Regions from separate parts of the Solibacillus sp. GQ1 genome, predicted to be linked through region 3. Evidence: riboswitches for the same ligand, from Rfam matches in the RefSeq annotation. Region 3 holds a riboswitch; each other region holds the start of a gene.

What was found. Region 3 has a riboswitch for lysine ahead of AC6CH1_RS11425 (aspartate kinase). Riboswitches for the same ligand answer to the same signal wherever they lie in the genome.
Positions count from the first base shown of each region.
Region 1: another riboswitch for lysine. It lies ahead of AC6CH1_RS14520 (amino acid permease); the one in region 3 lies ahead of AC6CH1_RS11425 (aspartate kinase).
Region 2: another riboswitch for lysine. It lies ahead of AC6CH1_RS07095 (transporter substrate-binding domain-containing protein); the one in region 3 lies ahead of AC6CH1_RS11425 (aspartate kinase).

Region 1 is NZ_JCAXEX010000003.1:46,031-57,159, forward strand. Features, by position in the region: gene hutU (urocanate hydratase) at 1-1,144, shown strand, start outside; gene hutI (imidazolonepropionase) at 1,190-2,419, shown strand; gene AC6CH1_RS14490 (agmatinase family protein) at 2,416-3,384, shown strand; gene AC6CH1_RS14495 (hypothetical protein) at 3,722-3,988, shown strand; gene AC6CH1_RS14500 (RtcB family protein) at 3,981-5,177, shown strand; gene AC6CH1_RS14505 (nitric oxide synthase oxygenase) at 5,309-6,364, shown strand; gene AC6CH1_RS14510 (restriction endonuclease) at 6,408-6,962, opposite strand; gene AC6CH1_RS14515 (CynX/NimT family MFS transporter) at 7,024-8,223, opposite strand; lysine riboswitch at 8,366-8,546, shown strand; gene AC6CH1_RS14520 (amino acid permease) at 8,639-10,093, shown strand; gene AC6CH1_RS14525 (RNA 2'-phosphotransferase) at 10,351-11,046, shown strand.
Region 2 is NZ_JCAXEX010000001.1:1,429,566-1,440,694, forward strand. Features, by position in the region: gene AC6CH1_RS07050 (hypothetical protein) at 1-658, opposite strand, end outside; gene AC6CH1_RS07055 (hypothetical protein) at 680-1,090, opposite strand; gene AC6CH1_RS07060 (cold-shock protein) at 1,306-1,506, opposite strand; gene AC6CH1_RS07065 (DUF1033 family protein) at 1,721-2,011, opposite strand; gene AC6CH1_RS07070 (5-bromo-4-chloroindolyl phosphate hydrolysis family protein) at 2,309-2,956, shown strand; gene AC6CH1_RS07075 (toxic anion resistance protein) at 2,960-4,072, shown strand; gene AC6CH1_RS07080 (DUF6501 family protein) at 4,119-4,316, opposite strand; gene AC6CH1_RS07085 (amino acid ABC transporter ATP-binding protein) at 4,655-5,389, opposite strand; gene AC6CH1_RS07090 (amino acid ABC transporter permease) at 5,391-6,137, opposite strand; gene AC6CH1_RS07095 (transporter substrate-binding domain-containing protein) at 6,262-7,098, opposite strand; lysine riboswitch at 7,213-7,400, opposite strand; gene odhB (2-oxoglutarate dehydrogenase complex dihydrolipoyllysine-residue succinyltransferase) at 7,731-8,996, opposite strand; gene AC6CH1_RS07105 (2-oxoglutarate dehydrogenase E1 component) at 9,090-11,129, opposite strand, start outside.
Region 3 is NZ_JCAXEX010000001.1:2,227,427-2,238,555, reverse strand. Features, by position in the region: gene AC6CH1_RS11450 (enoyl-CoA hydratase) at 1-536, shown strand, start outside; gene AC6CH1_RS11445 (electron transfer flavoprotein subunit beta/FixA family protein) at 598-1,371, shown strand; gene AC6CH1_RS11440 (electron transfer flavoprotein subunit alpha/FixB family protein) at 1,428-2,405, shown strand; gene trxA (thioredoxin) at 2,690-3,004, shown strand; gene uvrC (excinuclease ABC subunit UvrC) at 3,140-4,930, shown strand; lysine riboswitch at 4,963-5,141, shown strand; gene AC6CH1_RS11425 (aspartate kinase) at 5,228-6,460, shown strand; gene AC6CH1_RS11420 (YslB family protein) at 6,556-6,972, opposite strand; gene AC6CH1_RS11415 (succinate dehydrogenase cytochrome b558 subunit) at 7,244-7,858, shown strand; gene sdhA (succinate dehydrogenase flavoprotein subunit) at 7,954-9,699, shown strand; gene sdhB (succinate dehydrogenase iron-sulfur subunit) at 9,716-10,492, shown strand; gene AC6CH1_RS11400 (acyl-CoA thioesterase) at 10,634-11,077, shown strand.

The DNA of each region.
Region 1 (11,129 bases), on a different contig from region 3:
CATGAGTGGTGCCCAGCCATTAGCAGGAAAAATGGCGGGTGCGGTCATTTTAGTTGTTGAAGTGGACCGTGCGCGAATCGAACGAAAAATAAATGAAGGCTACTGTGATTACCTTGTCGAAACAGTAGATGAGGCGATAGAGCTTGTAAATAAGTTAACGGCTGCTAAAGAACCTGCATCAATTGGTTTAGTAGGAAACTGTGCGGACATTAACCGTGAGCTGTTGAATCGCGGCATGATTCCGGATTTCGTTACAGACCAGACATCTGCCCACGACCCGATTAACGGCTATATTCCAAACGGGATGACGTTGGAGGAAGCGCTTCAATTGCGCAAAACAGATGTGAAAACATATGAGCGCCGTGCAAAGGAAACGATGGCAGAGCATGTACGAACAATGCTTGAATTCCAGCAGGCAGGTGCGGAAACATTTGACTATGGAAACAATATCCGTGCCTATGCAAAGGAAATGGGTGTGGAAAATGCTTTTGATTTCCCTGGTTTTGTACCTGCCTATATCCGCCCGCTATTCTGTGAGGGAAAAGGACCGTTCCGCTGGGCAGCACTGTCAGGAGACCCTGAGGATATTTACAAAACAGATGCTCTGGCAAAAGAAATGTTTGCTGAAGACACAGCATTAGTAAACTGGATTGATATGGCACAGAAAATGGTGAAATGGCAAGGCTTACCTGCCCGTATTTGCTGGCTGGGGTATGGCGACCGCCACCGCTTTGCACTGCGCGTAAACGAGATGGTTGCAAATGGTGAACTGAAAGCGCCGATTGTATTTGGCCGTGACCATTTGGACTCCGGATCAGTCGCTTCACCAAACCGTGAAACAGAAGGAATGCAGGACGGATCGGATGCTGTATCAGACTGGCCGTTATTGAATGCGCTCGTCAATACTGCAGGCGGTGCAAGCTGGGTGAGCATTCATCATGGCGGCGGTGTAGGAATGGGTTATTCCCAACATGCCGGTCAAGTACTAGTAGCTGACGGCACAAAGCTCGCAGCAGAAAAGATCAATCGCGTGCTTATTTCAGACCCGGGTATGGGGGTTGTACGCCATGCAGATGCAGGCTATGACATTGCAGTTCGCACAGCAAAAGAAAAAGGTATCAATATGCCGATGCTAAAAGGATGATGAACTTTGGCTATTTTAATAAATAATGCAAATGAAGTATTAACAATGGAAAGTGATGTGAAATTACCTCGCCGTCGTGAGCAGATGAGCGAGCTCGGCCTGAAAAAAGAGGTAAGCGTATTAATTGAAGGAGACCGCATTGCAATGATTGCGCCTCTTGAAGAAATAAAACAAGAATATCCGCATCTAGTAAGCGATGCCGAGGTTATTGATGCACGAGGGAAGATTGTCATGCCGGGCCTTGTGGACTGCCATACACATTTAGTGCATGGGGGAACGCGTGAACATGAGCTGAATATGCGCCTTGCCGGAAGGTCCTACATGGATATTATGAATGCTGGTGGCGGGATTCACTATACGACGACAAAAACACGTGAAGCGAGTTTTGATGATTTATACAGCAAAACCGTTCGGCACTTAAACGAGTTTTTGCGTCACGGCGTTACGACGGTTGAAGCAAAATCAGGCTATGGCCTTGATCTTGAAAACGAAATCAAACAGCTTTATGTTGTGAAGAAACTGCAGGAAGAGCATGTTGTTGATATTGTCTCGACTTTTATGGGTGCACATGCTGTTCCGAAAGAATTTAAGGGTAATGAAGATGAATTCGTAAAAATTATCATAGAGCAGATGATTCCTAAAGTGGCTGAGCTGGAGCTTGCGGAGTTCAATGATGTCTTTTGTGAAAAAGGAGTGTTCACACCAGCGCAATCCCGTTTGATTTTGGAAGCGGGGAAAGCATACGGGCTGACACCGAAAATTCATGCAGATGAAATCGAGCCATATGAAGGTGCAGAACTTGCTGCAGAAGTCGGGGCTATTTCCGCAGAGCATTTACTCGTTGCTTCAGATGAAGGGATTGCTGCAATGGCGAAGGCCGGTACTATTGCTGTGCTCTTGCCGGGAACTGCCTTCTTTTTACGTGCACCATATGCAAGAGGCCGCCTAATGGTCGATAGTGGCGTACCTGTAGCCATTTCAACGGACTTTAATCCGGGTTCGTCGCCAACGATCAGCTTGCCGTTCATTCAAAACTTGGCGTGCATGAACATGGGAATGACGATGGAAGAAGTACTTTGTGCAACAACGATCAATGCTGCCCATGCGATAAAACGTGCAGATCAAGTCGGTACGCTCGAAAAAGGAAAACAGGCAGATGTACTGATTCTAGACGTTCCGAATTATAAGCAGCTTCAATATTTCTACGGGATGAATCATACCGATACTGTAATTAAAGCAGGAAACGTCGTTGTGAAAGGTGGCAGCTTACTGTGAGCAAGTTCCTAGTAAGTCCGGCAACTTCTTGGAATCGGGTGGAATCTGGAGATTTGAAGGTAAAAGACTGGATTGTGCCAAGTTATGGGGAGCTTTCAGATTCCTTTGATGTGGTCATTACAGGAGTACCACTGTCACGTTCGTCAATTAGTGCTTCAGCAGCTTCGGAATATCCGGATTTTTTCCGAAAAAGCTGGAATCTGTTTACTACGTATTCAATTGATGAAGATGTAGATGTGCGGGAATTTCGGGTTGCTGATGTCGGTGATGTGAAAATGCACGGAACGAATATTTTGCAATGTCATGACAATATTGAACAGGCGATGACGGATGTATTGAAAGATTGTCCTGAGAGTTTCTATGTACAAATTGGCGGGGATCATTCGATTACTGCGCCGGTTGTGAGAGCATTTGCCAATTCTTCTGGGCAACGAATCGGTATTTTACAGTTCGATACCCATCTGGATTTACGGACAACAGAATCGGATGGCCCGACAAACGGTACACCAATCCGCCAGCTGCTTGATGCTGGTGTAGTGAAGGGTGAAGATGTGTATAACATCGGGCTGCACGGTTTTTACAATGCCCCGAGTCTAATACGTACTGCGAATCATTATGGTGTAAACCGCATTACATTAAAGGATTTCCGTCGCCGTGGCGCGGAGGCCGTAATTGCGAATGTCATGAAGGAGCTTTCCAAGAAAGTAGATCTTGTTTATGTGACAGTAGATATGGACGTACTTGATATTGCATACGCACCGGGAGTTCCTGCTTCTACACCAGGTGGCATGCGGACAGATGAGCTGTTCGATTTGCTGTATGAAGTAGGGAAATACGAAATTGTAAAAGGCATGGATTTCGTCTGTGTCGACCCGCATCGTGATACACGTGAATTACAGACGGTAAAAGCCGGAGTGTACGCATTTTTAACGATGATGGTATCGAGATTTGTTCATTTAAAATAGTGAGGGGAATGGGCTGTTTGAAAAGTTTAACCGCTTTTCGAATGGCTCATTTTTTGTTAAAGAGATTTGGTTTTCTAATAAGTTCTAGAGATTTTCTAATATCCGCACTCGAGTTGCTAATAAACCGGTCATTTTCTAATAAAGCACATGGATTTTCTAATATCGATTCCAAATTTTCGAATATAGAGCCGAAAGTTTCAAATATCTTCTACGAGTTTTCAATATACTCCTATAACTTCTAATAAAAAAGCCAACTGCCATACAGGAAAATTTATGAAACTATTCCTTGCCCCCATTCGTAAATAGAAACAATTACTTTCACAAAGGGAGGTCTTGCATGAAACGTAAATTCCTGTTTGCAATCATCGGAGCACTGCTTTTACATATTCTATATTTCACCGCACAACTGTTAATCGGTTTAGTTCAAACATTTTTCTACAAACCGCAATTCGCACCGGATACGGTTGTGCTTCAATCTGAAATGACATTCGGGTTTGTTAACCAAGGATCCCCAATATTACTGCTTGGTAGTTATATTGGTGTCGCAATTCTTATATTCGGTGTACTCAGTTTAAAAAAGAAAGGCGTGAGCAGCATTGATTGAAATTAACGGAAAATATACAAACGCTAAAATTTATACGAACACACCACAGGAAACGGCGATTCAGCAAATTGATGAACTCGTCAATCAGTCGTTTATGGAAGGGACAAAAGTACGGATTATGCCCGACTATCATGCCGGAAAAGGCTGTGTAATCGGCACAACAATTCAGTTGAATGACCGTGTTGTACCGAATCTGGTCGGTGTTGATGTAGGGTGTGGGGTGCTCGTTTCGGAAATCGGTAAAGGCAAAATTGATTTTAATGAACTCGATACAACGATCCGACGTTTCGTACCGAGTGGCAACGAAATCCATGAAAATGCGCTAAATATAAAGGATACTGAACTTTTTGCAAACGAAAACTTTATCGCACGCGGATTACAAAATGAGTATACAGAACGCTCGCTAGGTACATTGGGTGGCGGCAATCATTTTATTGAGCTGGCAAAAGACGAGACGGGAGTTCATTATTTATTGATCCATACGGGCTCGCGCTATGTCGGGGCAAAGGTGGCGAACTGGCATCAAAAGCGGGCATTCGAGTCATTGCAGCGTGAAGATTTAACTGAAAGAATTGCAGCACTGAAGAAAGCCGGAAACAGCAAAGACATCCAAAAAATGATAAAAGCATATAAGAACGAAAATCCGGTTGCACCAAAGGATTTGGCTTATTTAGAAGGCGATCTGTTCCGGGATTATATTGCCGACATGAAACTGGCACAGCGTTTTGCACATGAAAACCGAGTGCATATTGCCAATACAATCGCCGAGCATATGAAGTGGGAATTCGCGGAACAGTTTGATTCTGTACACAATTATATTGATACGGATGCCATGGTTTTGCGTAAAGGGGCAGTACGGGCTGCAAAGAATGAAAAGCTCGTCATCCCGATGAATATGCGGGACGGTTCTCTTATTTGTATCGGAAAAGGGAATGCTGACTGGAATGAATCCGCCCCACATGGAGCTGGCCGCATCTACTCGCGGACAGCCGCAATGAAAAACTTGTCGATGGATGATTTTAAACAGACGATGCAAGGAATTTGGACAACTTCGGTAACTGAAGAAACGCTTGACGAAGCACCAATGGCCTATAAGCCGATGCAGGAAATTGTCGAGCAAATTGGAGAAACGGTGACAATCCAGAAACACGTGACACCAGTTTATAATTTCAAAGCGAGTGATAAATAGAAGAGGTAACAAAGAACCACTTTATGAACAAATTTAGTCATGTATGAAATATACATGTTTTAATCGGTTGTTGATTCATTGAGTTTCCCTTTCTAAGAGGCCAAAATATAGGCTAGAAGGAGATGAAATAGATGGCAACAACGACTGCAGTATTGCATGAACGAATAGATTTCCTTACTTTATATAAAAAAGAAACAAATCAGACAGAAGAATGGCTGAAAGAGCGGTTGGAAGAGGCCCAGCATCCGGACTTTACCTTAACAACAGATGAGCTTTCGTACGGGGCGCGGGTTGCATGGCGCAACAGCAATAAATGCATCGGTCGCCTGTTTTGGAATAGCTTAAACGTGTTTGATGAGCGCCATTTATTAAATGAAGTTGAAGTTTATGATGCGCTAATAAAACACATTGATTTTGCGACCAACAATGGGAAAATCAGACCGGCCATTACACTGTTTGAACCGAACCGTGTACGCATCTGGAATCATCAGCTAATCCGCTATGCTGGGTATGAAACAGATGATGGAATTGTTGGAGATTCCGATTCACTCGAGTTTACGAAAATATGTGAAGGTCTCGGCTGGCAAGGCGCACGTACAAACTACGATGTTTTACCGCTTGTCATTCAAGTGGACGACCGGGAGCCAAAGTTTTTTGAAATGCCAAAAGAGCATGTACTGGAAGTTGCGATTACCCATCCGGATTATGACTTTTCGCCTTTAAATATGAAATGGTATTCAGTCCCCATTATTTCGAGTATGCGTTTTAATATTGCCGGCACCGATTTTCAGGCAGCGCCGTTTAATGGGTGGTATATGGGAACGGAGATCGGGGCGCGCAATTTAGCGGATACGTACCGCTATAATTTCCTCCCGAAAGTGGCGGAAGCAATGAGACTGGACACTTCGGTGAATGCGTCGCTTTGGAAGGACCGTGCACTTGTTGAACTGAATGTTGCGGTTCTTCATTCATATAAAAAAGCGGGTGTAAGTATTGTCGATCATCATACCGCTGCTCAGCAGTTTCAGCTTTTTCAAAAGCAGGAACATGTAAGCAACCGTGATGTAACGGGAAACTGGGTATGGCTTGTACCGCCATTATCTCCTGCAACTACTGATTTGTATCATGAACCGATTGCCAACACGATAAAAAAACCAAACTACCTATACCAGCAACAGCCATATTAAAAATAGGTGTGCAGGAAGCGAAAGCCTCTGCACACCTATTTCTTTATCTTTTTTTTAACATAATCTGAATCAATTCATCACGATCGATTAAATAAACGTCATTGATGTCGGCAAGCTTTTCTGCCTGGCGTGTAAAATGACTGTTTGTGACAACCCATGCCTCTGTTGCTTCATACATTTTTACCGCCCCGATAATTTCCTGAACCGCTTTTACACCGACCGTACCGGAATAGCGTTTTGCCTGGACTGCAATAATATCTTTTCCGTCCTTTAAAATAAGGTCGGCACCGTAGTCACCGCTCGTTGCGGTATAGCTCACTTTAAATCCGCGGCGTTTAAATAACTCGCCTAAAAATCTCTCAAAATCTTCACCGGTCATTTTATCGACTTCGCGAATGCCGGACTTTCGTAACTTCCTCGTCTTCAGCGATCTTAGCCAAATTTTAAACGCGATATATAGTACGAAATAAGCGACAATTCCAATACCGATGCCTTCAGCTGTTCGCGTTACATAAAAGCCAGCTGCACCAGCTGATGCGATGAAAAATAGCGGGATGACCGGCAGGCGTTTTTTATTTCGTCTTCTCTTTTTACGCAATAGTCCTGTACTCCTTTTATTTACTAACGCTATTATATCATAAAAGGGTACATACGTTTGGTTATATCGTACGGTTGTTTGCGCTCATAAAGGAAGCGAAAAATAACAGAACAGAAATTAAAATAAACAGTACAATCGGAATTGACCAGCTGTCAGTTAAATCATGAACATAACCAAACAGAACCGGTCCGATTGCGGCAACGAAATAACCGATTGACTGTGCAAAGCCGGAAAGTTCAGCTGCATCATAGGCTGTCTTCGTACGCAATGAAAACAGCATCAGCACTAAACCAAACGAAGCCCCGCCTGCAAAGCCTAGTAAAATCATCCATACGACGGCAAGGCTAGTCCATTCCATCAACACACCAGTAAAACCGACTAAGTAACATATCGTAAAGAAAACGACGATTGGACGTTGTGAAGCGATTTTACCGGCAATAATCGGAATAATAAATGTCATCGGAATTTGCGCAAACTGCATTACGGATACCATCCACCCGGCAGCCGCAGCATCCAGGCCTTGGCTAATGAAAATCTCCGGTATCCACGCAGACGAACAGTAAAATATAAACGATTGAAAGCCCATTGCTCCAGCGACTGCCCAGGCAAGCGGTGATTTCCACATATGCATTTTCTTTGTTTGCGAAGAGGGCATATGTAATTCCACTTTTTCCTGGCGCAAAATCGGCAGCCAAATTAGCAATGTAAGAATACCTAAAATAATCGTAATACCTGCTGCAATTTGCCAGCCTGCGCTTGCAGCAATAGGATAACTGAAGCCCGCAGCAAGTCCGGAAGAAATGTTCATCGATACGGAATAAATCCCTGTTAATAAGCCAATATGTAATGGGAATTTCCATTTGAAAAAACTAGGGATAAGGACATTACCAAATGCAATTGCGACGCCGATTAATATTGTTCCTAAAACGAGTAAAGACGTTAGCCCAAGGGAACGAAGTAAAATCCCTACACATAGCAAGATGACGGAATAAAATAATGTCCATTCCATCCCAAACCTACGGGCAATACGCGGTGCAAATGGTGAAACGACCGCAAAGGCAATTAAAGGGATAGTCGTTAAGAAGCCTGCAAGAAAGTTCGAAATCCCAAGGTCGTCACGAATAAATGAAATAATTGGACCGATTAATGTAATCGGTGTACGTAATGTTGTCGCAAATAAAAATACGGCAACCATAAAATAGATGAGTGTTCGGTTGGATAGTATTTTTTTGCTATTTTGATTTAATTGTTCGGTGTCCATATTAATTCTCCTTTTGACTAGTAATATATATTTGAGTAGTGTGAATACTCTTAAAAAACAGAATAATGTTGAAGCCATTGCTATCAAAAAAATGTTATGTTAGACTTTTAATCAATTAAATAAAACATTACCTCATGTAGATGTATGAGGTAGAGGTCGCAATCATTAAGACTAGTATAGCTGAGATTAGGAAGAATCGGGGAAGCTTTATGAAAGGAATGGTTGCCGAAGTGTTATTTTTCTTCTTGAAAATAATGCTGGGGCTGTTTTCGATAAGGAACAGAACTGTCACATGTGTGAGCATGTGTTGAGCTATCTTTCAAGTTTGATGAGGTGTAAATATAACCATCACAAAAACTTGTGGTGGTTTTTCTTTTACATTTCACAAGCAAAACAAAAAGGGAGTTTTATATTCATGAGTGAGATTAAAATAGATCAGCTCGGTAATAACGGGTTGAAAAAGAGTTTGAAAAGTCGCCATGTAACGATGATTTCGCTTGGCGGAACAATCGGAACAGGTTTATTCTTAGCATCGGGTGGTGCGATTGCACAGGCAGGTCCTGGCGGGGCATTGCTCGCATATGCACTGATCGGCGTTATGGTGTATTTCCTAATGACATCATTAGGAGAAATGGCTGCCTATATGCCAACATCCGGTTCGTTTAGTACGTATGCAACAAAATTTGTCGATCCGGCATTAGGCTTTGCGCTTGGCTGGAACTATTGGTACAACTGGGCAATTACAATTGCAGCAGAAATTGCAGCTGTTTCGTTAATTATGAAATACTGGTTCCCGGACAGTTCTTCAATTATATGGACAATATTATTTATCGTAGTTGTTTTATCATTTAACTTAGCTTCTGTAAAAGCTTTCGGTGAAGCGGAATACTGGTTTGCGATGATTAAGGTTGCGACAGTAATTGTCTTCATCATTGTCAGCTTCTTAATGATTTTCGGTATTTTAGGCGGGAACGATCCGGTCGGCTTTACAAACTTCGTTAAAGACGACGCCCCATTTAATGGCGGTTTCCTGGCATTGTTCGGTATTTTCCTTGCTGCCGGTTTCTCATTCCAAGGTACGGAAATGCTTGGGGTAACGGCAGGGGAAACAGATGACCCGGCCAAAAATATTCCAAAAGCTGTACGTTCAGTATTCTGGCGTATTTTACTGTTTTACATTTTCGCAATCGGTGCAATCGGGTTGCTTATTCCGTATACGGATTCACGCCTCTTATCAGAAGATATTGCGACAAGTCCATTTACATTAGTATTTGAAAACTTAGGTGTGGCATTTGCGGCATCTGTTATGAACGCAATCATTTTAACGGCGATGTTATCTGCAGGGAACTCAGGGTTATATGCAGCAAGTCGTATGCTTTATCAGTTAGCGGTGGATGGAAAAGCACCGAAACTATTCATGAAAGTAACATCGCGCGGTATTCCGATGTATGCGCTGTTAGCAACATTGGCAGTGGGTTCATTAGCATTCCTTGCATCGTTTTTCGGAGACGGTGTAGTATACATTTGGTTATTAAATGCTTCCGGTATGTCCGGCTTCATCGCTTGGCTAGGCATTGCAATCAGCCATTACCGATTCCGCCGTGCCTATGTCGCACAAGGGAATTCATTGAGCGATTTACCGTATGTATCCAGATTCTTCCCATTCGGTCCGCTATTCGCCTTTGCCCTATGTATGATTGTCGTGTTAGGTCAAAACTATATGGCTTTCATGGGTGGAACAATTGACTGGTATGGTGTTGTCGTTTCATATATCGGCTTACCACTGTTTGCCGCTTTATGGTTTGGCTACAAATTTAAACACAAAACGAAAATCGTTCCTTTAAAGGACTGCGATTTAACAAATAAATAATTTCTGAAACGCAATGTGAGCTTGTACGCTTTCATTGCGTTTTTTTATATTGAGGATTATTTGTTTTCAACTGAGGAATATATAGGGGGAAGTGAGGATTATTTATTCTCAAGTGAGAATTAAATGAGAGCTATTGAGGATTAAACATTTTTCGAGTACGATGAATACAAGAATGTTATTATAAAATAAACAAAATTCCCGTATTTTATTATGCTGGAAATAAATTATGTAACACTGAAGAATAAGGAAGTGAAAACATGCCTATTTCAAAAGGTTTCTATAAAAAAGTGTATCCGTGGTTAATAGGGGAAGATAGAAAAGATGTGTTGTATCGACCGTTTCTTACAAAGGGGAACCCGTACAAATCCCGAATTTTCCTAGTAAGTTTGCATGCGTTGCCGTTATTTAAAGTGGAAGACAGAAGCGAGCAGACTTTTGCAGAGTCATTAGTGAATAGAGATCTTTTCCATGACCTTTATTTAAGTGAAATTAAAGGGGCACCCCGTGAATTTAAAGGTTCATTGCAGTTTGAAAACTGGCTGGAAAATCAGCACCAGGAATCCATCATTTATACGTCGCTGAATACATATCAGCTGGAATCAGCCGATGAAGCGAAGTTAGCTAAAAAAGAGGATCCAGCTAATTTTGAGCGGGGAAATCTTATTTTTAAAGAAGTGGTAGAGGAGTTTCAGCCGGAAATTATTATTTTGCAAGGGACTGCCGCATACGAGCAATTTAAAGCGCGGTATGCTGATCGGTTAGCTATTTTTAATGGAGATGTGACAAAGGTCCAATTACTGGAACAGACCGGCCCATTCGCGGAGATGGTTTATGAAGATGGCAAAAAAGTGTCAATTTTCGTTACCCGCAGCATGAGCTACTTCGGCGCGGACGGTTCGAAGTTCGAACAATTTAAAGAGAATTTAGCTAAAACATTAGAAAATAATGCCTAAAACCGAACATTATCCCACATATAATTTACTTTTTAACCAAATTTCCGAAAAATAAGAATAATTTTATTATTTAAATGTTATTG
Region 2 (11,129 bases), 800 kb from region 3:
CTTCATCTAATTCAATTTCAAAATCCTGCTTCAAATAATTAAATAAACCATACATTGCCCCTACTTCTTCATTGGCAATTCGGTAAGCATAGGATTTATTAGGGATGTTTTCTGCACGGTAATAATATTCATGCTCAAACAGCTGTAAAGTAATGTTTTGATGCTTCCGCAATTTACTGACGTCGTATGAAGGGATTTCGCTGAACTGATAATTTACCACTTCGCCAAGAACCATGTCTATACTCCGCTCCACTACTTTAAATAATTCCAGTAACTCGTCCGCAACCGGCGCATTTTCATTTCCCGATGCCGCTTCTTGCTGTAAGGCATTTTCATACAATTTGAAATTATACCGCGCCAATTCCTGAAGGTTATATTTTTCTCTAACTTCGTGAATTAAGGAATTCTGTTCATCTGTTAAACCCATCATATTAAAATCACTTGAGGTTAGAATAATTTCCCCATCTCGATTTTTAGCGAACTCGAAAAGATAAGAATCAACTGTAAAAGGCAAATCCAAATCAGTAACCGAAGGCTCGATATGGACGAATTCGCTTTCTGCTAAATATTCAAGGTAATCGAATGATATTCCCATCTTATTTGCGTACAGTTCATCCTGGTCACCAGCTGGATAGCTTGAGGTGCCCGACTCATCCAAAACCAAGCCTTTACCAGTATCTTACATGTTCCTGTATAAAATATCATGTTCTTTGTTTACAAGTAAATATTCCTCGATATAGTCCTGTTTGCTAATTTCAAGCTCTTGGAACATCTTTTCAAAATACACTTTTAATATTGGGTTTTGCATATCATACGTAATCTGCTCATCTAATATTTTCAGTTGTAATTGGCGCTTTTCATCACTTAGAGTAATATTTTGCTGCTGTAAATAATTGATAAGCGCATATTTAGATATCGCTTCACTTAATGCAGAAGATTTTACCGCTTCTTTTGAACGCATGGGATTGTCTCGGTAAAAAAGCTCGTATTGGTGTATTTTTAAATACGTTCCGCTTATCGGTCTGAATTTGATTTCACTATCTGCCAGTGCATTCACTTGTTCGTTTGACTGCTTACTTTGTTTTTGCAAGTATAATAATCCGAACAAACCGGCCAATATTAGTATAATAATTACTCCCCATTTTAACGGCCTGTTATTGTTAGAAATTGCATTATGTACGTTTCGTATTGGTATCTCAACCTTCCCTATGTATTCCATAAATTATAACAATATATGTAAAAAATATGTAATATATAAATAGAAAAAGCTGCGTAAATTGATACGCAGCTTCGAAATTTGTACTATTATAGTTTGATTACATTCGATGCTTGTGGTCCGCGGTTGCCATCTACAACTTCGAATTCCACTTGTTGTCCTTCTTCTAATGTTTTGAAACCTTCACCTTGAATTGCAGAAAAGTGTACGAATACATCGTTTTCCCCTTCTACTTCGATGAAGCCAAAACCTTTTTCTGAGTTAAACCATTTTACTGTACCTTGTTTCATCAATAAATACCTCCAAAATAAAAGTTAACAATTAAAAAACCAAATAAAAAAACACATATTACAAGAGTACCGATCCACTAACTCGATTACTTTTTGTAATATGTGAAGCCATTGTATTCGGTCAATCTTTCAATTGTTAAATATAGTATATATATCATAATTATGACTGTCAATTACCATTTGGCAAATTAAGCAAATTTTCAATTAAATGTTGTTATTGTGTAATCGCTTCTGGTGTTAATACAATAATGCCATGATAAATTTGGGCATCATCATCACAGGCTTCACAAAATTCACATTCATCCTCTGACCAAAATGCATAAAATCGTTCATTTTTATGTGCTTCAAACTCATATTTGTTTCGAAACTGAGCAAGCAAATGATTCAATGCCATTTGGAATTGATGCTCTGTATCATACTGCTCTGTTGATACGATATACTCTTCCCAACCGTCAAATTGCCACCAAGGCTCATAATCTGCCTTCATATAAATAATTTTATACATATACATTATCCTTTCTTTCTCTATATCTTATACACTTTTGTCCACGATGTCTAATAATGCTCATTATAATTAGGGGAACAATGGAAATCATAATAATTGTTTAGCTTTCCAAATCTTTTTACTTTTTAATAGCGCCAAAACTTGTTACGATTAATAAAAAGCCGCCATTTCATCTTCTTTAGAACTGTGTGACTTTAAATAACTAATTCCACTGATTTTTCTGCAATAAAGGAAGTAGTATTGAAACTTTTTTACGTTTCATACGTATCAATAGTATCGAGTAAAGGAGGTATGACAATGCTTGGTCCTATAAATTTTCTAACACGACATCTAATTAATGTATTAGTTTTATCAACAGCGGTCACTCTTACGTTTGTTAATTTTACCGGCATAACAACGATGCTGGCATTACCTCTTGGAGCAGCAGCATATTTCATCAGTAATAAAGTAACTTACGCTATTCAAAAAACGGCACAAAGTAAAAAAATCGGGCTTTCCAAATCGGAATACAATTTAATCGAAGCACAATTAAAACAGGCCCGTTCACATATTCAGGCATTAAACCAGCAATATGTCAGAGTGCGTTCGGTACGTTCTTTTAAGCAAATAAATGAAATGTCAAAACTGGCAAAGCGCATTATTAATATAGTGCAGACAAATCCGCACAAGTTTTATGCAGTGGAAGATTTCTTCTATGCACACTTGCCGTCAGCCGTACAGCTTTCTGATAAATATACGTTGCTGACAAAAGAGCAAGTACCTGGTACGGAAGTACATTTAGCGTTGGAAGATACGCGCAGAACTTTAAAAGAGCTGCAAATTACGATGGAATCTGATTTGAAAAGTGCTTTATCTTCGGATATCGAAAACTTGAAAATCGAACTCGACTTTGCAAAATTGTCGAATGAAAAGCGTAAAGATCGATTAAAAATCGGCGGTGAGTAACAAATGAATATGACAAACAATCCTTTTGATGCCTTTACAGCGAGTGAAAACGTTGACTTGCAAGTAAGTAAAGAACAATTTGCGGTGAATGTTGCAAACAATGCAGCCTCACCGCTTTTCGCATCATTATCAAATGATATGAAACAGCGGGCACTGCAATTAGCCCAAAATTTAGAGCCAAAAAATTACGAAACGGTTTTGGCATTTGGTTTACCCGCACAAGAAGCACTAAAAAAATTCACGACCCAGATGCTGCAGTATATTCAGCGCAAAGATGTTCGGAAAGTCGGTGAAGTATTATCCGATTTAATGCAGCATTTGGAGATGATTGACCCGGATGCATTGATTGAACAGGATAAAGGTTTTTTTGCTAAACTTTTCAGCCGTTCCACACAGTCTATTCAAGAAATTATGACCCACTACAATAAGTTAAGTAAACGCATTGATCGCTTAAGCATCCAACTGGAATATAATCAAAATGCACTATTAAACGATTACCAGTTTTTAAATAAACTCTATGCGATCAATGAAGATTATTTTCAGGAAATCAATGTTTATATTGCAACACTGGAAATTAAAAAACAGCATATGCGGGATGTTGTCCTACCTGCACTGCAAAAAGAAATTGTAGATGGACAAAATCCGTTTAAACAGCATGAACTGAAAGATATTGAAATGCAAATCGAGTGGATTGACCGCCGTATGTATGATTTGGAGCTTTCGCGTGAAGTGGCAATTCAATATGCACCGCAAATCCGAATGATTCAGCAAACAAATCAAATGTTAATCGAAAAAATTCAAAGTTCGATTATGACGACCATCCCATTATGGCAGTCTCAAATAACCATGTTATTAAACATGAACAATCAGCGTCGTGCGATACGATCTCAGGAACGTCTTATGGATGCATCGGAACAATTGATGCGTAAAAACGGCAAGATGTTGGAAGTGTCCAAAAAAGCTGCTAATCGACCAGCATTATCCCATAGTGATATTGACCGATTTAAACAAACCCAGATGCAATTGCTGCATGATATTGAGGATACATTACGCGTGCACGTACAGACAGACGAAAGGCGCCATGAAATCGAGCATACGATACTGGAACAGAAATAAAAAAGGTGTGTGAAAAGCCATAAGACTTTTCGCACACCTTTTATTTTTAAGCGAAGTATTCTTTGTAGAAACCGCCAACTTCACCTGTGTTGTCGATTACAAAGATGAACTCTTCAGTTTCGTTTTTTACTTCATATTCTTTGCCTACTGTTAATACGTTTGATACTAAATATTTCGATGCATCTGTATGTACACATTTTACCGTGCGAATTGTCGGTGCATCTTTCCAATTTAAATGTAGCATGTTATTCCCTCACTTTTAACTAATATCGATACTCTCCTATTTTATATGATTTTCCTGCCAGTGGAAAGCGCGTTGTAGTAAAAATCAACTTTTCTTGCTTCTAATATAAATACAAGGAAACCAACCACATAAAAATAGTTTTAATTTATCGCTGTTTCCGATATTTGATAGAACAACTATTCCATGTTAAACTCACAAGCAGAGGTGGAATGTATGGCATTTGGTAGTATTCCAATGTGGTTTTTCGCAATTGTAATTGCTTTTGCAATTGTATTTATTTTAATAAGCGAATGGAACTCACGAAAATAAGCTCGCAGTTAACTGCGAGCTTTTTGCTATTACCGTAATGTTCGTTTCAAGAACTCTTTTGTGCGGTCGTGTTTTGGGTTTACAAGCAATTGTTCCGGAGGGCCTTCCTCAACGATAACCCCTTTATCCATGAATACAATCCGGTCCGATACTTCCTTGGCAAACTCCATTTCATGTGTAACGATCAGCATCGTATTTCCTTGATCTGCCAGATGGCGCATTACTTTTAACACTTCCCCTACCATTTCAGGGTCAAGTGCTGATGTCGGTTCATCGAACAGCATTACATCCGGATCCATCGCTAATGCACGTGCAATTGCGACACGTTGTTTCTGTCCACCGGATAAATGTTTCGGTTTCGCATTTTTATAGGCGCTCATCCCGACAAGTTCCAAATATTTTATTGCATTCCGTTCTGCTTCATCTTTTGAACGCTTTAGCACTTTGATTTGGCCAACAATACAGTTATTTAGTACATCCAAATTATTGAATAAATTGAACTGCTGGAATACCATACCTAAATGCGTACGGTACTTTTCAATTTGATGTCCGTCATTTAAAATATTTTCACCATTATAGATTATTTCCCCTGCTGTTGGTGTTTCCAGTAAATTAATACAGCGTAAAAGTGTTGATTTTCCGGAACCTGAAGAGCCGATCAATGTTACTACTTCCCCTTTGTTTACTTGGAAATTAACATCTTTCAATACTTCATGATCACCGAATTTTTTATTTAAATGGTTAATATCAATTACAACTGTCATTTTATTCACCATCCTTATCTAGCTTGTTGCCTGTAATGAGCTCCACTTTATACGAGGAAGGTCCGTCCATCTTTTTCTCGAATAATAGTAAGAAACGAGTTACAGTAAATGTCATAATAAAGTATAATACCGTTGCGATAAAGAACGCTTCAATATATTTATAGTTACTGCCCGCAATCGAATTCGCAGTAAAGAACAGTTCCACTACCGAAATAACACTTAATACAGATGAATCTTTAATATTCATAACGAACTGATTCCCTGTTGCAGGTAAAATATTGCGTGCTACTTGCGGCAGAACAATATGAATCATCGTTTGCAGGTGATTCATTCCAATCGCTTGTGCAGCCTCGAATTGGCCTTTATCAATTGATACGATACCACCACGCACATACTCGGCCATGTAGGCTCCTGTGTTTAAACTAATAACGATAGAAGCTGCTAGAAAGCGGTCAATATCGATCCCTAAGTAGACAAGACCATAAAATACGACCATCGCCTGTACCATCATTGGCGTGCCCCTGAAAATTTCCACATAAGCCGTTAAAATAAAGTTAAAGACTTTCAGAATAGCTGATTTAATATTTTTTTTGCGTTGTGGAATTGTGTGCATAATTCCAATGAAAAATCCGATCAGTGTTCCACAAATTGTCCCGATAATTGCCAACAGAAGTGCAGTCCAAGCTCCACGTACAAATAAATCCCAGTTGTTCGTAAACAAGTTCCATGATGATTCTAAAAATGCCATCGCCTTGTCCTCCATTTCTTTCTTTGTTTCTACTATTTATGTATGAAATCATAATTTTAATAGAAAAAGGTTGTCTTCCGTTTGCCGGCAAGACAACCTCATTAAAACTGTTAATGCTACACGATTATTGTGCTGCTGGTTGATTTGCAATTGCGTCTTCCATTAATTGTTGACGCTCTTCATCCGAAATTTCAGATAAAACTTTGTTAATTTGTTCACGTAAATCTGAACCCTTTTTCAAACCTACTGCTACAGCTGTTGAGGCTTCGTCTGCTTCGAAGTTTGGTTCAGGTACGATGTATTTAATATTGTTCAGAGCCATTTCAGCTGAGATACCTTCTGGACGTTCTGAAACGTATCCGTCAATTGCGCCTGACTGTAATTGCACGCGCATTGCACCAAAATCAGTTGCCGCTACTTGTTTTTGAACACCTTCGATTTGATCGATTACATCATAATGTGTTGTCGCTTGCTGACCTGTAATTTTTGCATCTGCAAAGTCAGATAATGAAGTTGCATTTGCATATGGGCCGTCTTCTTTTACAACAATGACATAGTCACTTGTATAATAGTTCTCCGTGAAATCAATTACTTCCTTACGTTCAGGCATTGGTGACATACCAGCAATTACTAGATCAATGGCACCTGATTGTAATGATGGAATCAAGCCATCCCAGTCTGTTTTAACAATTTGTAATTCCATGTCCAGACCTTCTGCAATTTTTTTTGCAATTTCCACATCATAGCCTGCTGCGTATTCCTTTGAACCTGCAATTTGAACTCCGCCATTGGCATCATCTTTTTGTGACCAGTTAAAAGGCGCATACGCTGCTTCCATACCGATTTTAATAACTTTTTTGTCTGAATCTGAACTGCTTGTAGTACCTTCATCGCTTGTACCACAAGCTGCTAGCAATAGCATTGTCATGGCAGTCAATAAAATTAATAGTCTCTTTTTCATAGAAAATCTCTCCTTATTTGTTAAATTTCGGGCGCCAAATATACAAAAAACGACCTAAAAGAAGAACTTTAGGTCGTTTAAATTATAATTAGCCCGAATCCTCTACAGTTCCCATTTTGAGATAGCACAACTCAACCATCAGGGATATAGATGATTGAGACAGTTCTGCAATTATTCACTGCAGACCCAGCATTGTATAATTGAGCATTTACAACACTTCGGCGATATTTCCTTCTCTTATATCTCACAGCCAGCTCATGGCTCCATATAAAACTGTTAAGTATCGCGCCTCTACCTCACGAGAGTGTGAGGTTTTAATATGAAATTGATATGTTTATATTACATTATTGCGACATTTCCGTCAACACTCATTTTTCTGAAATTTCACTGTAAGAATAAATGCGCTAAAGCGCCCGTTCAACTCTGACATACATTGGAGGGCCCGGCGCAAAAGTAAACGCTCCACCACTTTTGCACGGAGGGACCTAATGGTGCGAGGAGTTGGCGCTTTAGCCTAGACGTGGATAAAACTATATTTTTACGTTATCTACAATGCAATATTCTATAGTTTCCTTAACAAAAAAGCTAATGCGCAATATACAGAATATCGCGCATTAGCATAGAAAATACTATTAAGAATTTAATAATAAATCTTCTGGGTTTTCGATCATTTCTTTTACTGTTTTTAAGAAGCCAACAGAATCTTTACCATCGATGATACGGTGGTCGTAAGATAATGCTACATACATCATTGGACGAATTTGAACTTCCCCATTAACAGCTACTGGACGGTTTACGATTGAGTGCATACCTAAAATACCAGCTTGAGTACCATTCATGATTGGTGTTGACATTAATGAACCGAACACACCACCGTTAGTGATTGTAAATGATCCGCCAGCCATGTCGTTTAAGCCTAATTTTTTGTCGCGTGCTTTACCAGCTAATTCCGCAATGTTTTTCTCAATTTCAGCGAAGTTTTTAGCGTTTGCATCACGAACAACCGGTACTACTAAACCTTCTTCTGTTGATACAGCAATACCGATATCGAAGAAGTTGTTTAAGTGAATTTCATCACCGTTAATTTGTGCATTTACATATGGATATTTCTTTAATGCTGCTACTACAGCTTTTGTGAAGAATGACATGAAGCCTAATTTAATATCGTTAGCTTTCACGAACTCATCTTGTTTACGCTTACGTAATGCCATAATGTTCGTCATATCAATTTCATTGAAAGTAGTTAACATTGCAGTTGATTGTTTTACTTCTAATAAACGTTTTGCAATTGTTTGACGACGGCGGCTCATTTTTTCAACTGTTACACGGTCTGTATCAGCTGCTGGTGTGAAGATCATTGGACCATTACCTGCTGCTGGAGCTTGGGCAGCTGATGCTGCAGGAGCTGCTGGTGCTGTACCATGTGCTGCAACGTCTTGTACACGTACGCGACCTTGTGGGTCAACAGGTGAGATTGCTGCTAAGTCAATACCTTTTTCACGAGCTAATTTACGAGCTGCCGGTGAAGCGATTACACGCTCACCTGAAGTTTCTTCAACTGCAACTGGTGCAGGTGCTGCTGCTTTAGGAGCTTCTTCTTTTGCTGGAGCCGGAGCTGCTGCTGGTGCTTCTTCTTTAGCAGCTGGTGCAGGTGCTGCGCCTTCGCCTGCTTCAACTACTGCGATTACTTGTCCTACTAATACAGTATCGCCTTCTTCAGCTAAAATTTGTTTTAAAACGCCTGCTTCTTCAGAGATGATTTCAGCATTAACTTTATCAGTTTCTAACTCAACGATGAATTCGCCTTTTTCTACGCGATCTCCAACTTTTTTCACCCACTGGGCAATTGTACCTTCAGTAATTGATTCTGCTAATTCAGGGACTTTAATTTCAGCCACGTTCATATCCTCCTTTAATTACGCTACACATTCATTGTATAGCAAGCCACTTCTATTTTAAATAGAAGCAGCTCTTTTTAAACAAATCATTTATTACTTTTCAAGTGCTTCGTTCACTAATTTAGCTTGTGCTGCTTTATGTGAATCGCCATCGCCTTCAGAAGTTGAGCTCATTGCAGGACGTCCTACATAGCGCACTTTTTTGCCTTCTGCGATATCATATAATGTTTCAAGAACATATGTCCATGAACCTTGGTTTTTCGGTTCTTCCTGTACCCAAACGATTTCTTTAACATTCGGGAAACGAGCGATAATATCTTTCACTTGTTGTGCAGGGAATGGATAAATTTGTTCAACACGGATGATGTGTAAGTGATCAAGCCCTTCGCCGTCTTTCACGCGTTCTGCTAAATCAATCATTACTTTACCAGTACCAAGTACTACTTTTTCAACCGCTTCTGTGTTTTTGCCTAAACCTTCTTGCTCGATTACTTCCTGGAAGCGACCAGTTGCAAGTTGTTCAGCAGTAGCTGCAGCAAGTGGGTGACGTAAAAGTGATTTTGGAGAAACCACTACTAATGGACGTACACCTTCTGTACCTAGTAATGCAGCTTGACGTCGTAATAAGTGGTAGTAGTTGCCTGCATTTGAACAGTTTGCTACGAACCAGTTATTTTCTGCAGATAATTGCAGGAATCGTTCCATACGGCTTGATGAGTGTTCCGGACCTTGACCTTCATAACCATGTGGTAAAAGAAGTACGAATCCAGATTTTTGACCCCATTTAGCGCGGGCACTTGAGATGAAGTTATCAAACATTACTTGCGCCATGTTTGCAAAGTCACCGAATTGTGCTTCCCATACTGATAATACATTTTGGTTTTCTAAATTGTACCCGTATTCAAAACCTACTACACCTGCTTCTGTAAGTGGTGAGTTATAAACTGAGAATGATGCTTTTGCACCTTCAATGTGATGTAATGGTGTGAATTCAGAACCATTGTTTTTATCATGTAATACTAAGTGACGTTGAGAGAACGTACCACGCTGTGCATCCTGACCAGTGAAACGAACTGGTGTGCCATCTTGTGTGATTGTTGCATATGCTAATGTTTCAGCATGACCCCAGTCAATTTTACCATCTGCGAATGCATCACGGCGTTTTGCTAAAATTTTACCTAACTTGTTTTGCGGTTCAAAACCATCTGCAAACACAAGTAAATCTTCATTTACTTTAGCCAGACGCTCAGCATCTACTTTAGTATCGATTTCAGGGAATTCGATTTTTAGTTCTTCCGGCATATTAGGCGTTACATGCTCGTCTTTTTCAGCCATTTCTTTTACATGATCATACGCAGCTTGCATTTCCGCATAAATAGCAATATCTAAAGCTTTTACTTCATCAGCAGATAAAACACCCGCTTCTGCTAATTCTGCACCATACAATGCACGAATCGGCTCATGTTTTGCAACTAATTTGTATGTTTCAGGGTTTGTAACAGTCGGATCATCTGTTTCGTTATGACCGTATCGGCGGTAACCGATTAAGTCGATTACGATATCCTTTTTGAACTTCGCACGGTATTCCGCAACAAAGCGACCAACAGCTGCCACTGTTTCAGGGCTGTCAGCGTTTACATGAATAACCGGAATATCATAGCCTTTTGCAGGGTCAGATGAATAATTAGATGAACGTGAATCATGTAACTCAGTTGTGAAACCGATCATGTTGTTCGCGATAATTTGAACTGTACCACCTGTTTTGAATCCTTCTGTTTGAGAGAAGTTGAAGCCTTCAGTTACAATCCCTTGACCAGCGAATGCCGCGTCACCATGCAGGATGATACCGAATGCATTTGATGGATCATGTTTCGCAACACCAGCTGCTGATACATCATCTTGTGCTGCACGTACAGAACCGATTACAAGCGGATTTCCTACTTCTAAGTGAGACGGGTTGTAAGCTAATTTAACGTTCAATCCAGAATCATGAGTGTAAGATGCACCCATATGATATTTCACGTCGCCAGTCCAGCCTTTTGTAATTTCTAATTTACCATCTTCAGGGAAGAAAAGGTCGTTAGAAACATGGGCGAAATCAGAGAACATCATATCGTATGGTTTTTTTAATAC
Region 3 (11,129 bases):
CAAAAAATGGACAAGATGTTTTCGAACGTATCGAAACATTCAGTAAACCGGTTATTGCCGCGATCCACGGTGCAGCATTAGGCGGCGGCTTGGAACTTGCAATGGGATGCCATATGCGCTTTGTAACTGCATCGGCAAAATTAGGCTTACCAGAGCTTTCATTAGGCTTAATACCAGGATTTGCAGGAACACAGCGATTACCACGATATGTTGGTGTAGCAAAAGCAGCGGAAATGATGTTTACAAGCGACCCGATTTCGGGGACTGAAGCTGTTGAATGGGGATTAGCAAACCGTGCTTTTTCCGATGAAGAGCTGATGCCTGAAACATTGAAAATCGCTCAAAAAATTGCGAAAAAATCACCAATTGCTCTTAAAGCAGCGATCCAAATGCTGAATTACTCGAAACCATCATCTTATTATGAGGGAGTAAATGCTGAAGCAAACAGCTTCGGTGAAGTATTTGTTTCTGAAGATGCTAAAGAAGGAATCCAAGCATTTATTGAAAAACGTGAGCCAGTATTTACTGGCAAATAAAAAATGTATTCTTCCCTGTTTTTCGGGATTAAAATTAAAAAGCTTTTAGGAGGTCTAGATTATGAATATTTTTGTATTAGTAAAGCGTACTTTTGACACAGAAGAAAAAATCGTCGTATCCGGCGGTAAAATTCAAGAAGATGGTGCAGAATTCATCATCAACCCATATGATGAGTACGCAATTGAAGAAGCAATTCAAAAGCGCGACGCATTAGGCGGTAAAGTAACAGTTGTGACAATCGGTGGCGAAGATGCAGAAAAGCAATTACGTACAGCTTTAGCAATGGGTGCCGATGAAGCGGTATTGATTAATACAGAAGATGATTTAGATGAGCTTGACCAGTATTCTTCAGCTTATATTTTAGCGGAATATTTAAAAGACAAAGAAGCAGATTTAATTTTAGCAGGAAATGTAGCGATCGATGGTGGTTCAGGACAAGTTGGCCCGCGCTTAGCAGACCTGCTGGGCATTAACTACGTAACAACAATTACTTCATTGGAAATCGACGGCATGAACGTTAAGATTGTGCGTGATATCGAAGGGGACGCTGAAGTATTAGAAACATCTTTACCATTATTAGTAACAGCTCAACAAGGTTTAAACGAGCCACGTTACCCATCTTTACCAGGTATTATGAAAGCGAAGAAAAAACCGCTTGCAGAACTGGAATTGGATGATTTAGATATCGATGAAGACGATGTTGAAGTAAAAGTAGAAACAGTTGAAATTTACTTACCGCCACAAAAAGCGGCTGGTCGTGTATTAGAAGGCGACCTTTCTGCACAGGTAAAAGAATTAGTAAACTTACTTCATAACGAAGCAAAAGTAGTCTAATAGAAGTCAACTAGAGTACGGAAATTTTTACGAAGATGGTAATGGAGGGATATTCTATGTCAAAGAAAGTTTTAGTGTTAGGTGAGGTTCGAGAAGGGAGCTTACGTAACGTTTCATTCGAAGCAATTGCAGCAGGTTTACAAATCGCTGACGGTGGTGAAGTAGTAGGTTTATTAGTAGGGGATGCAGTAGCTGGGTTAACGCAGGAATTAATCGCATATGGAGCGAGTCGTGTTATTACAGTAGAACATCCGCACTTGAAAAACTATACATCTGACGGATACAGCCAAGCAATTTTAGCAGTAATAGAACAAGAAAATCCAGAAGCAATCGTTTTCGGTCATACTTCATTAGGTAAAGACTTATCACCAAAAATTGCTTCACGTTTACAATCCGGTTTAATTTCAGATGTTACGGAAATTCAGGGTGCTGGCGATGATACAGTATTCGTCCGCCCAATCTATTCTGGTAAAGCATTTGAAAAAGTAAAAATCAAGGATGGTATTATTTTTGCGACAGTCCGTCCAAACAATATTCCACCATTAGTAAAAGACGATTCTCGTACTGGTGAAGTATCATCAGTATCAGTTGATATTACAAATTTACGTACAATCATCAAAGAAGTTGTGCGCAAATCTACTGAAGGTGTAGACCTTTCAGAAGCGAAAGTAGTAGTTGCAGGTGGTCGTGGTGTTAAATCTGAAGAAGGTTTTGAGCCATTAAAAGAGCTTGCTAATTTACTAGGTGGAGCAGTTGGCGCATCTCGTGGTGCTTGTGACGCTGAATATTGCGATTACTCATTACAAATCGGCCAAACTGGTAAAGTTGTAACACCTGACCTATATATCGCAGCGGGGATTTCTGGTGCGATTCAGCATTTAGCTGGTATGTCGAACTCAAAAGTGATCGTTGCGATCAACAAAGATCCGGAAGCAAATATCTTTAAAGTAGCAGACTACGGTATTGTTGGAGACTTATTCGAAGTAGTGCCAATGTTAATCGAAGAGTTTAAAGCACTTAAAGTAAATGCATAAAAAGTGATTAAGGCCTTCCTTCTTTTGAAGGGAGCCCTTTTTAATTTCCAAAGTGCTGTGGTATGGATGGTGCGAATGGTGATGGATTTCGTATAAAGCTTTAATATGTTTAAATAAAGGGTATAAGTATTCTTTAACCTCAAAAAATGCTAATAAGTATCTATATGGCATCAGATACAACCGCTAAATTTGAGGTGTATTTATATTCCCAAGCATTTTACTACTGTTTAATTGGGAAAACATGCTATACTACAACCATATGTTATTTAAGGAGGCTATTTAATATGGCAATTGTACACGCGACAGATCAAACTTTCCCACAAGAAATTTCAAACGGCACAGTTTTAGTAGACTTTTGGGCTACTTGGTGCGGACCATGTAAAATGATTGCTCCAGTTCTTGAAGAATTAGATACAGAAATCGGTAACGATGTAAAAATCGTGAAAGTGGATGTTGATAACAACCAAGTTACTGCTGCAGAATACCAAATCATGTCAATTCCTTCATTACTATTATTCGTAGATGGTGAAGTAAAAGCAAAAACTGCTGGCTTCATGCCAAAAGAAGCGTTAATTGATTTCATTAACGACAACAAATAATTAAACCTCTGGCCACTCATATGACCAAGGAATAATTGATATGTTGAAAGCCGTATGCCATACAAGGTGTACGGCTTTTTTCTTATACCTTAATCAGTTAAACTATAGGAAAGGACATATTAGACAGGTGAGAATATGAATGCAATCATTAAAGCAAAACTAGAAATACTACCGAATGAATCAGGTTGCTATATTATGAAAGACCGTCAAGGCACGATTATTTACGTTGGTAAGGCTAAAGTATTGAAAAATCGAGTGCGTTCTTACTTTACGGGAAGTCATGACGGTAAAACTGCGAGACTAGTCAGTGAGATAGAAGACTTCGAGTATATTGTGACTTCAAGTGATTTGGAAGCTCTTATACTGGAACTGAATCTAATTAAGCTGCATGATCCGAAATATAATGTGAAACTAACGGATGATAAAACGTATCCTTATATAAAAATAACGAATGAACGATACCCACGTATTATTACGACAAGAAAAGTGAAGAAGGATAAAGCGAAATATTTCGGTCCGTATCCGAATGCCTATGCGGCAAACGAAACGCGGAAATTACTGGACCGATTGTATCCGCTTCGTAAATGTACACATCTGCCTAACCAGGTGTGTCTGTACTATCACTTAGGTCAATGTTTGGCACCGTGTGTAAAAGAAATTGAAAAACAAGTGTATGACGAAATGATTGATGAGATTTCGAAGTTTTTAAATGGGGGCGTTGAAGAAATACAACAAGACCTTCAGCAAAAAATGATGGATGCTGCCGAAAATCTGGAGTTTGAGCGGGCAAAGGAATTCCGGGATTTGATTGCTCATATCGATCAAATTATGGAAAAGCAAAAAATCGTCACGGATGATTTGAGCAACCGGGATGTATTTGGCTATGCAGTAGAAAAAGGCTGGATGTGTGTCCAGGTGTTTTTCGTGCGTCAAGGCAAACTCATTGAGCGGGATGTCTCGATTTTCCCGATTTATAATGAGCCGGAAGAGGAATTTTTAACATTCGTCGGCCGTTTTTACGAACAGCCGCATCATTTATTGCCAAAGGAAATTTTTGTGCCAAAGTCGATTGACGAAACAATTTTACAAAAACTGCTGGATGTGAAGGTGCTGACACCGAAGCGCGGTTCCAAAAAAGAGCTTGTTGATCTAGCAATGAAAAACGCTGAAATCGCCATTCATGAGAAGTTCCAATTGATTGAACGTCAAGAAGAGCGGACAGTCGGGGCTTGTGAAGCACTTGCTGAAGCGATGCAAATTCCATTGCCGCTTAGAATAGAGGCGTTTGATAACAGTCATATGCACGGTGCGGATCCGGTTTCGGCGATGGTTGTTTTTATAGACGGGAAGCCTGCGAAAAAGGAATACCGGAAATATAAAACAAGGGAAGCGGCCAAACATGATGACTATGGTGCGATGCAGGAAGTTATTCGACGTCGTTACACACGTGTACTGCGGGAAAATCTGCCATTGCCTGATCTGATTCTTATCGACGGAGGAAAAGGACAAATGGAAGTCGCACGTGAAGTCATTGAAGACGAGCTTGGGTTAGTCATTCCGATAGCAGGATTGGCTAAAGACGAAAAGCACAATACGTCCCAGCTATTATTTGGTACGCCTCCGGAAGTTGTCCCATTAAAGCGAACAAGTGACGGTTTCTATTTATTGCAGCGCATTCAAGATGAGGTACACCGATTTGCGATTACGTTTTTACGTCAGCAACATCAGACGAATGCCATCACTTCAGTTCTTGATGGGATTGAAGGTGTAGGTCCGAAGCGGAAGCAGCAACTCATGAAGTATTTTGGATCAGTAAAAAAAATCCGCGAGGCAAGCGAATTGCAGCTGCAGGAGTCCGGTGTGCCGGCAAAGCTGGCGGATGTCATATATCGGCATTTTCATGAAGCACCATTGAATAAAGAATAATGGTGTGCTAATATATAAGACAATTCAATATTTACTAAGATAGAGGCGCAGTATTCAACAGTAAATTGCTCGAGGAAGAACAATTCCATTGACAGCAATCGAAAGGGGACCCTGCCGAAGTGAAGTGCGTATTGTTCGCGCAGTTTGCTGGTTTTGCATTTAAGAGATGTAAAACTGTCAGAGCTTTATGTTCTGGAGGGCTATCCTGAAAAACTTATAATTATTATTTGTATTGACGGCGGCTTTCCATGAATATGGGAAGTCGTCTTTTTGTTTACAATTTAAGGAGGGAAAAGAATGGAGACAGTTGTAGTAAAGTTTGGCGGTCCGGCATTGACTACACCGGAAAAAATCGTACAGGTAGCCAAAAAAGTGATAAAAGAGCAAGGACGTGGCATAAACTTAGTCGTTGTCGTTTCTTCAATACCCGCTATACGACGAGAATTGAGACAATATGCTGCTGAAATTACCGATGAGCCGTCGAAACGGGAAATGGATGCACTGGCCTCATCAGCAACACAAATAACTAGTGCAATGCTTGCAATGGCAATTCAGGAGCATGGAGGTAAAGCTGTGTCACTTGCTGGATGGCAAACAGGTATTCATACTAATCAAAAACATGGCAACGCACGAATCGATCATGTGGATAGTAAACGAATTCAGGAACATTTGGCATTAGGTGAAATCGTCGTAGTAGCAGGTTTTCAAGGAGTTACGGGGACAGACAATATTTCAACATTCGGCAAAGGGGGTTCTGAAACTTCAGCAGTTGCACTTGCGGTTGCCCTCGAAGCAGAGCGTGTCGAGATTTTTTCATCAGTTGAAGGGATTTTCACGGCAGACCCAGAAATTGTAAAAGGATCTAGGAAACTACCGGAAGTTTCTTATGATGAGATGTTGGAATTTGCAAATTTAGGGGCTAAAATTTTGCACCCACGTGCGGTTGAACTTGCCAAAAAATACAATATACCGCTCATTGTACGCTCTTTCGTACAGGACGTGGAAGGCACTTTTATTAAAGGGGATGTAGACATGGAGAAAAACTTACTTGTACGCGGGGTAGCTTACGAATCGGATATTATTCGTTTGACGATCGGCTATGATTCTTATGAAACCGCGTCATTGGCAGAAGTGTTTAGTGTTTTAGCAGAAAATGATATCAATGTGGACATTATTGTTCAAGCAGTCATTGATGGCGTGAAGCCGACCATTTCCTTTACAATTTCCAAAGATGAGTTTGCGGAAGCTTTACGGGTACTGGAAACTAGTAAACTGTCACTTGGGTTTAGTTTTGCAGATTTTGAAGTAGGTTTAGCGAAAGTATCTATTATCGGTTCTGCGATGGCATCCAATCCGGGGGTTGCGGCTCGCATGTTTGCACGCTTAGGTCGCGAACATATTCCTGTAAAAATGGTCAGCACTTCGGAAATTAAAGTTTCTGTCGTTGTACCACAGGAAGAAATGGTTCGTGCTGCGAATGTGCTGCATGAGGAATTCAATTTGGCGATGAAAGAAGTAACCGCTTCTTAAAGTAATAGCTGGAAATGAGCTGTAGTAGCTTATTTCCAGCTTTTTATTGAGTAAATTTGCTGCTTCAGCAATAGTTGTTTATTATAAGTTGAAGGCTAAATTTTCTCTTTTAAATCCCATTTTAACGTAAATTTTACGACATTTTTGTCATTATCTTTTTCTTCATAGCATTCCGTCAAATAGCCTAGCTGCTTTTGTTTCTGCTCTGCTAAAAAGCCAGCTTCAAGACGGAAGCAACGTTGTACAATATTGAGTGGCACTTCCTCTGTTGTCAAAAGTATGTAATGAAGTTCGTCCTTCGTTTCTTTTTCCAGAACTAACTGACCCCAGCCAGCTTCCATAAAAAAGGAAGGGAGTTCATCCATTGAAAATAATGGGAACTTTCTTGCAATTTCTTTACCTGCCCAATATAAAACATCTTCTTCATGCTTACCTAGAATAGAAGGAAGAAGATGGTCACGAATGATTTCGTAGCCAAAAGTTGGAATCGTTTTCATTTTGTACCCTTCCATATAAAAAACCTCTTTCATAAATTTTCTTATAATTTTCATTCTTTCATGAAGAAATGGGTTATAAGCAGAAAAAACAGTTCTTAAAACAGCGTAAAACCGTCTTTAAAATGATTATAAAATATCCTGCGTTGCCTTGACGCTAGTATCTGTTGAGAGTACAATGGACATGTCATAATATTGTACCATGATGAAATGCGCAGTCAACATCCCAACTTTTACAATTTTGAGGCGTTGCGCATGTGTATTTCAAGTACTAAGGGGGGTAACAGTTTTGTCGAAAGATCGTGAATTTTTATGGCGCCGCTTACACTCGTTATTAGGTGTAGTTCCTGTCGGGTTGTTCTTGGTGTTCCACTTATTTCTGAACTTCACTGCAGTTGGCGGTGAAGAAACTTACAATAACGCAACAGGTGTTATGGAATTACTTCCACACTCGTTATTGTTAGCGATGGAATGGATCATTATCTATATTCCATTAATGTTCCACGGATTCTATGGAGTGTATATTGCTTTCACTGCAACATACAATACTGGACGTTTCAGCACATTCCGTAACTGGATGTTTGCATTGCAACGTTTCACAGGTATTTTCCTTGTAGTCTTCATTGCGTGGCATATTTTCCAAACACGTATCCAAAAAGCATTAGGTGCTGAAGTTGAATTTAATATGATGGTTGAAATCGTTGACAATCCATTAATGTTAGTATTCTACATCTTAGGTATCGTTTCAGCAGCATTCCACTTAGCGAACGGTTTATGGTCGTTCTTAGTAAGCTGGGGTATTACGCAATCTAACAAATCTCAACGAATCGCAACTTATGTTACGTTGTTAATTTTCGTAGTATTAGCAATCGTTGGTGTTGCAGCTATCTTAGCATTCGTCTAATCCCTTAACTTGATCACTACTACATAGTTAAGATCCTAGAAGGAATGGAATATGAGTAAGAGTTTTTAGCAATTAATGAGGAGTGAGAAATAATCATGGCAAAAAGTAAAGTTATCGTCGTTGGTGGCGGTCTTGCTGGCTTAATGGCTACGATTAAAGCAGCTGAAGTTGGTACTGAAGTTGATTTATTCTCGTTAGTTCCAGTTAAACGTTCACACTCTGTATGTGCACAAGGCGGAATTAACGGAGCAGTTAATACAAAAGGTGAAGGGGATTCTCCATGGATCCACTTTGACGATACAGTATATGGTGGAGACTTCTTAGCGAACCAACCACCAGTTAAAGCAATGGCTGATGCCGCTCCTGGTATCATCCACTTAATGGACCGTATGGGAGTAATGTTCAACCGTACGCCAGAAGGTTTACTTGACTTCCGTCGTTTCGGTGGTACATTAATGCACCGTACAGCATTCGCTGGTGCGACAACGGGTCAACAATTATTATATGCACTAGATGAGCAAGTTCGTGCACACGAAGTAGCTGGTTTAGTTACGAAGTATGAGCACTGGGAATTCCTTGGTGCGGTGCTTGATGACGAAGGCGTTTGCCGCGGTATCGTAGCACAAGATTTACGTTCAGAAGAAATTCGCTCATTCCGTTCTGATGCTGTAATTATGGCAACAGGTGGTCCTGGGATTATCTTCGGTAAAACAACAAACTCAGTAATCAACACTGGTTCTGCAGCATCGATTGTTTACCAACAAGGTGCAACATATTCAAACGGAGAAATGATTCAAATTCACCCAACAGCGATTCCTGGAGACGACAAAAACCGTCTAATGTCTGAATCTGCTCGTGGTGAAGGTGGACGTGTATGGACGTATAAAGACGGTAAGCCTTGGTACTTCCTAGAAGAGAAATATCCTGCTTACGGTAACTTAGTACCACGTGATATCGCAACACGTGAAATTTTTGACGTGTGCGTAAACCAAAAGTTGGGTATTAACGGGGAAAACATGGTATACTTAGACTTATCCCATAAAGATCCTCATGAATTAGATATTAAATTAGGTGGTATTATCGAAATCTACGAGAAATTCGTAGGTGATGACCCACGTAAATTACCGATGAAAATCTTCCCTGCGGTACACTATTCAATGGGCGGATTATGGGTTGACTATGACCAAATGACTGAAATTCCTGGTTTATTCGCTGCAGGTGAATGTGACTACTCACAACATGGTGCAAACCGTTTAGGTGCGAACTCATTATTATCAGCGATTTACGGTGGTATGGTTGCAGGTCCAAATGCTGTTAAGTACATTAAAGGACTTCAAAAGCATGCGGAAGATCTACCTGAAGAAATCTACACGCGTCGCGTACAGGAAGAAACAGAGAAATGGGAAGCTATCCTGAAAATGGATGGTACGGAAAACGCTTACTTGCTACACAAAGAGCTTGGTGAGTGGATGACTGACAACATGACTGTTGTACGTGTAAACGCAAAATTAGAAGAAACTTATGCGAAATTAACTGAGCTTCAAGAGCGTTGGGAAAACATCAACATTAACGATACGCAAAAATGGTCGAATCAAGGTGCCCACTTCACTCGTCAGTTAAAGAACATGTTATATTTAGCTAAAGTTATGACGAAGGGTGCATTATTACGTGACGAATCTCGTGGCGCTCACTTTAAGCCAGAATTCCCAGAACGTGATGATGAGAACTTCTTAAAAACAACTATGGCGAAGTTCGATCCGGCAACGGGCGAACCAATTATTACTTATGCCGAAGTAGACGTTTCGTTAATTCCACCACGTAAACGCGACTACTCAGCGTAGAAGGGGGAACTAAACAGTGGAAACAGTAAATACTGATAGAACAGTTAAGTTAGAAATCGTTCGTCAAGACAATGAGAATGGTGCTACACGCGTTGAGAAGTTTGAAGTTCCTTACCGTCCTGGTATGAACGTTATCTCTGCTCTAATGCATATTCAAAAAAATCCTGTTACTGCTGATGGTCAAAAAACGACTCCAGTAGCATGGGATATGAACTGTCTGGAAGAAGTTTGTGGTGCATGTTCAATGGTAATCAATGGACGTCCGCAACAATCTTGTTCAGCATTAGTAGACAAGTTAACTCAACCAATTCGTTTAGAGCCAATGAAAACTTTCCCGGTTATCCGTGACTTACAAGTAGACCGTGAGCGCATGTTTAACGCACTTAAGAAAGTTAAAGCATGGGTACCAATCGATGGTACTTATGATTTAGGTGAAGGTCCACGTATGCCGGAGCGCAAACGTCAATGGGCTTATGAATTATCAAAATGTATGACTTGTGGTGTATGTATGGAAGCATGTCCAAACGTTTCTGAATCAGCATCATTCATCGGTCCATTTGCTTTATCACAAGTACGTTTATTCAACACACACCCAACTGGTGCAATGAATAAAGACGAGCGTTTAAATGCAATCATGGGCGACGGTGGTCTTGCAAACTGTGGTAACTCTCAAAACTGTGTAGCTGCTTGTCCAAAAGGTATTCCTTTGACAACATCTATCGCTGCACTTAACCGTGAAACAACAGTTCAAATGTTCAAAAACTTCTTCGGTTCTGACCACATGGTTGATTAATCGAATGAATATAATTGACCCTCACCTAGGTGGGGGTCTTTTTGTTTAGGATCGCTTTTTGATTTCTTACAAATTATGCTATAATGAATGAGTATTCATTATCAGGGGATGATGATGTAATCAAACAAAGGGGGAATTTTTATGCGAGCTACATATATTCAGGATGCAACAGAATGGATGGCAGGATTTTCGTTTTCGACAAAGGTAAAGGTACGATTTTCGGAAACAGATATGTATGGGCATGTAAATAATACAAAAGTATTTGCCTATTTCGAGTATGCACGTATCGAATATTTTAAAGCATTAGGATTTGATTTTACAGCAGGATCGAATACGGGAAATATGCTCGTTGTGGCAGATATTCAGTGTGATTATTTAAAAGAAGTGTTCTTTGATGAAGAATTGACAATATTTGTCAAAACGGCGTCGATCGGCACTTCTTCCATGGATTTGCATTATTTGGTGAAAAATGAAAAAGATGAAGCATGCTATACAGGACGCGGAACGCTTGTACAATTGAGCAGTGACACGGGGAAAGGTGTCCCGTTACTGGAAGAGCAAAAAAAATTATTGCTTGGGAAATAGTTAAATGCCCTCACCTGCTTTGTATTTTCGACATAATGTACAAAGAAGAGGA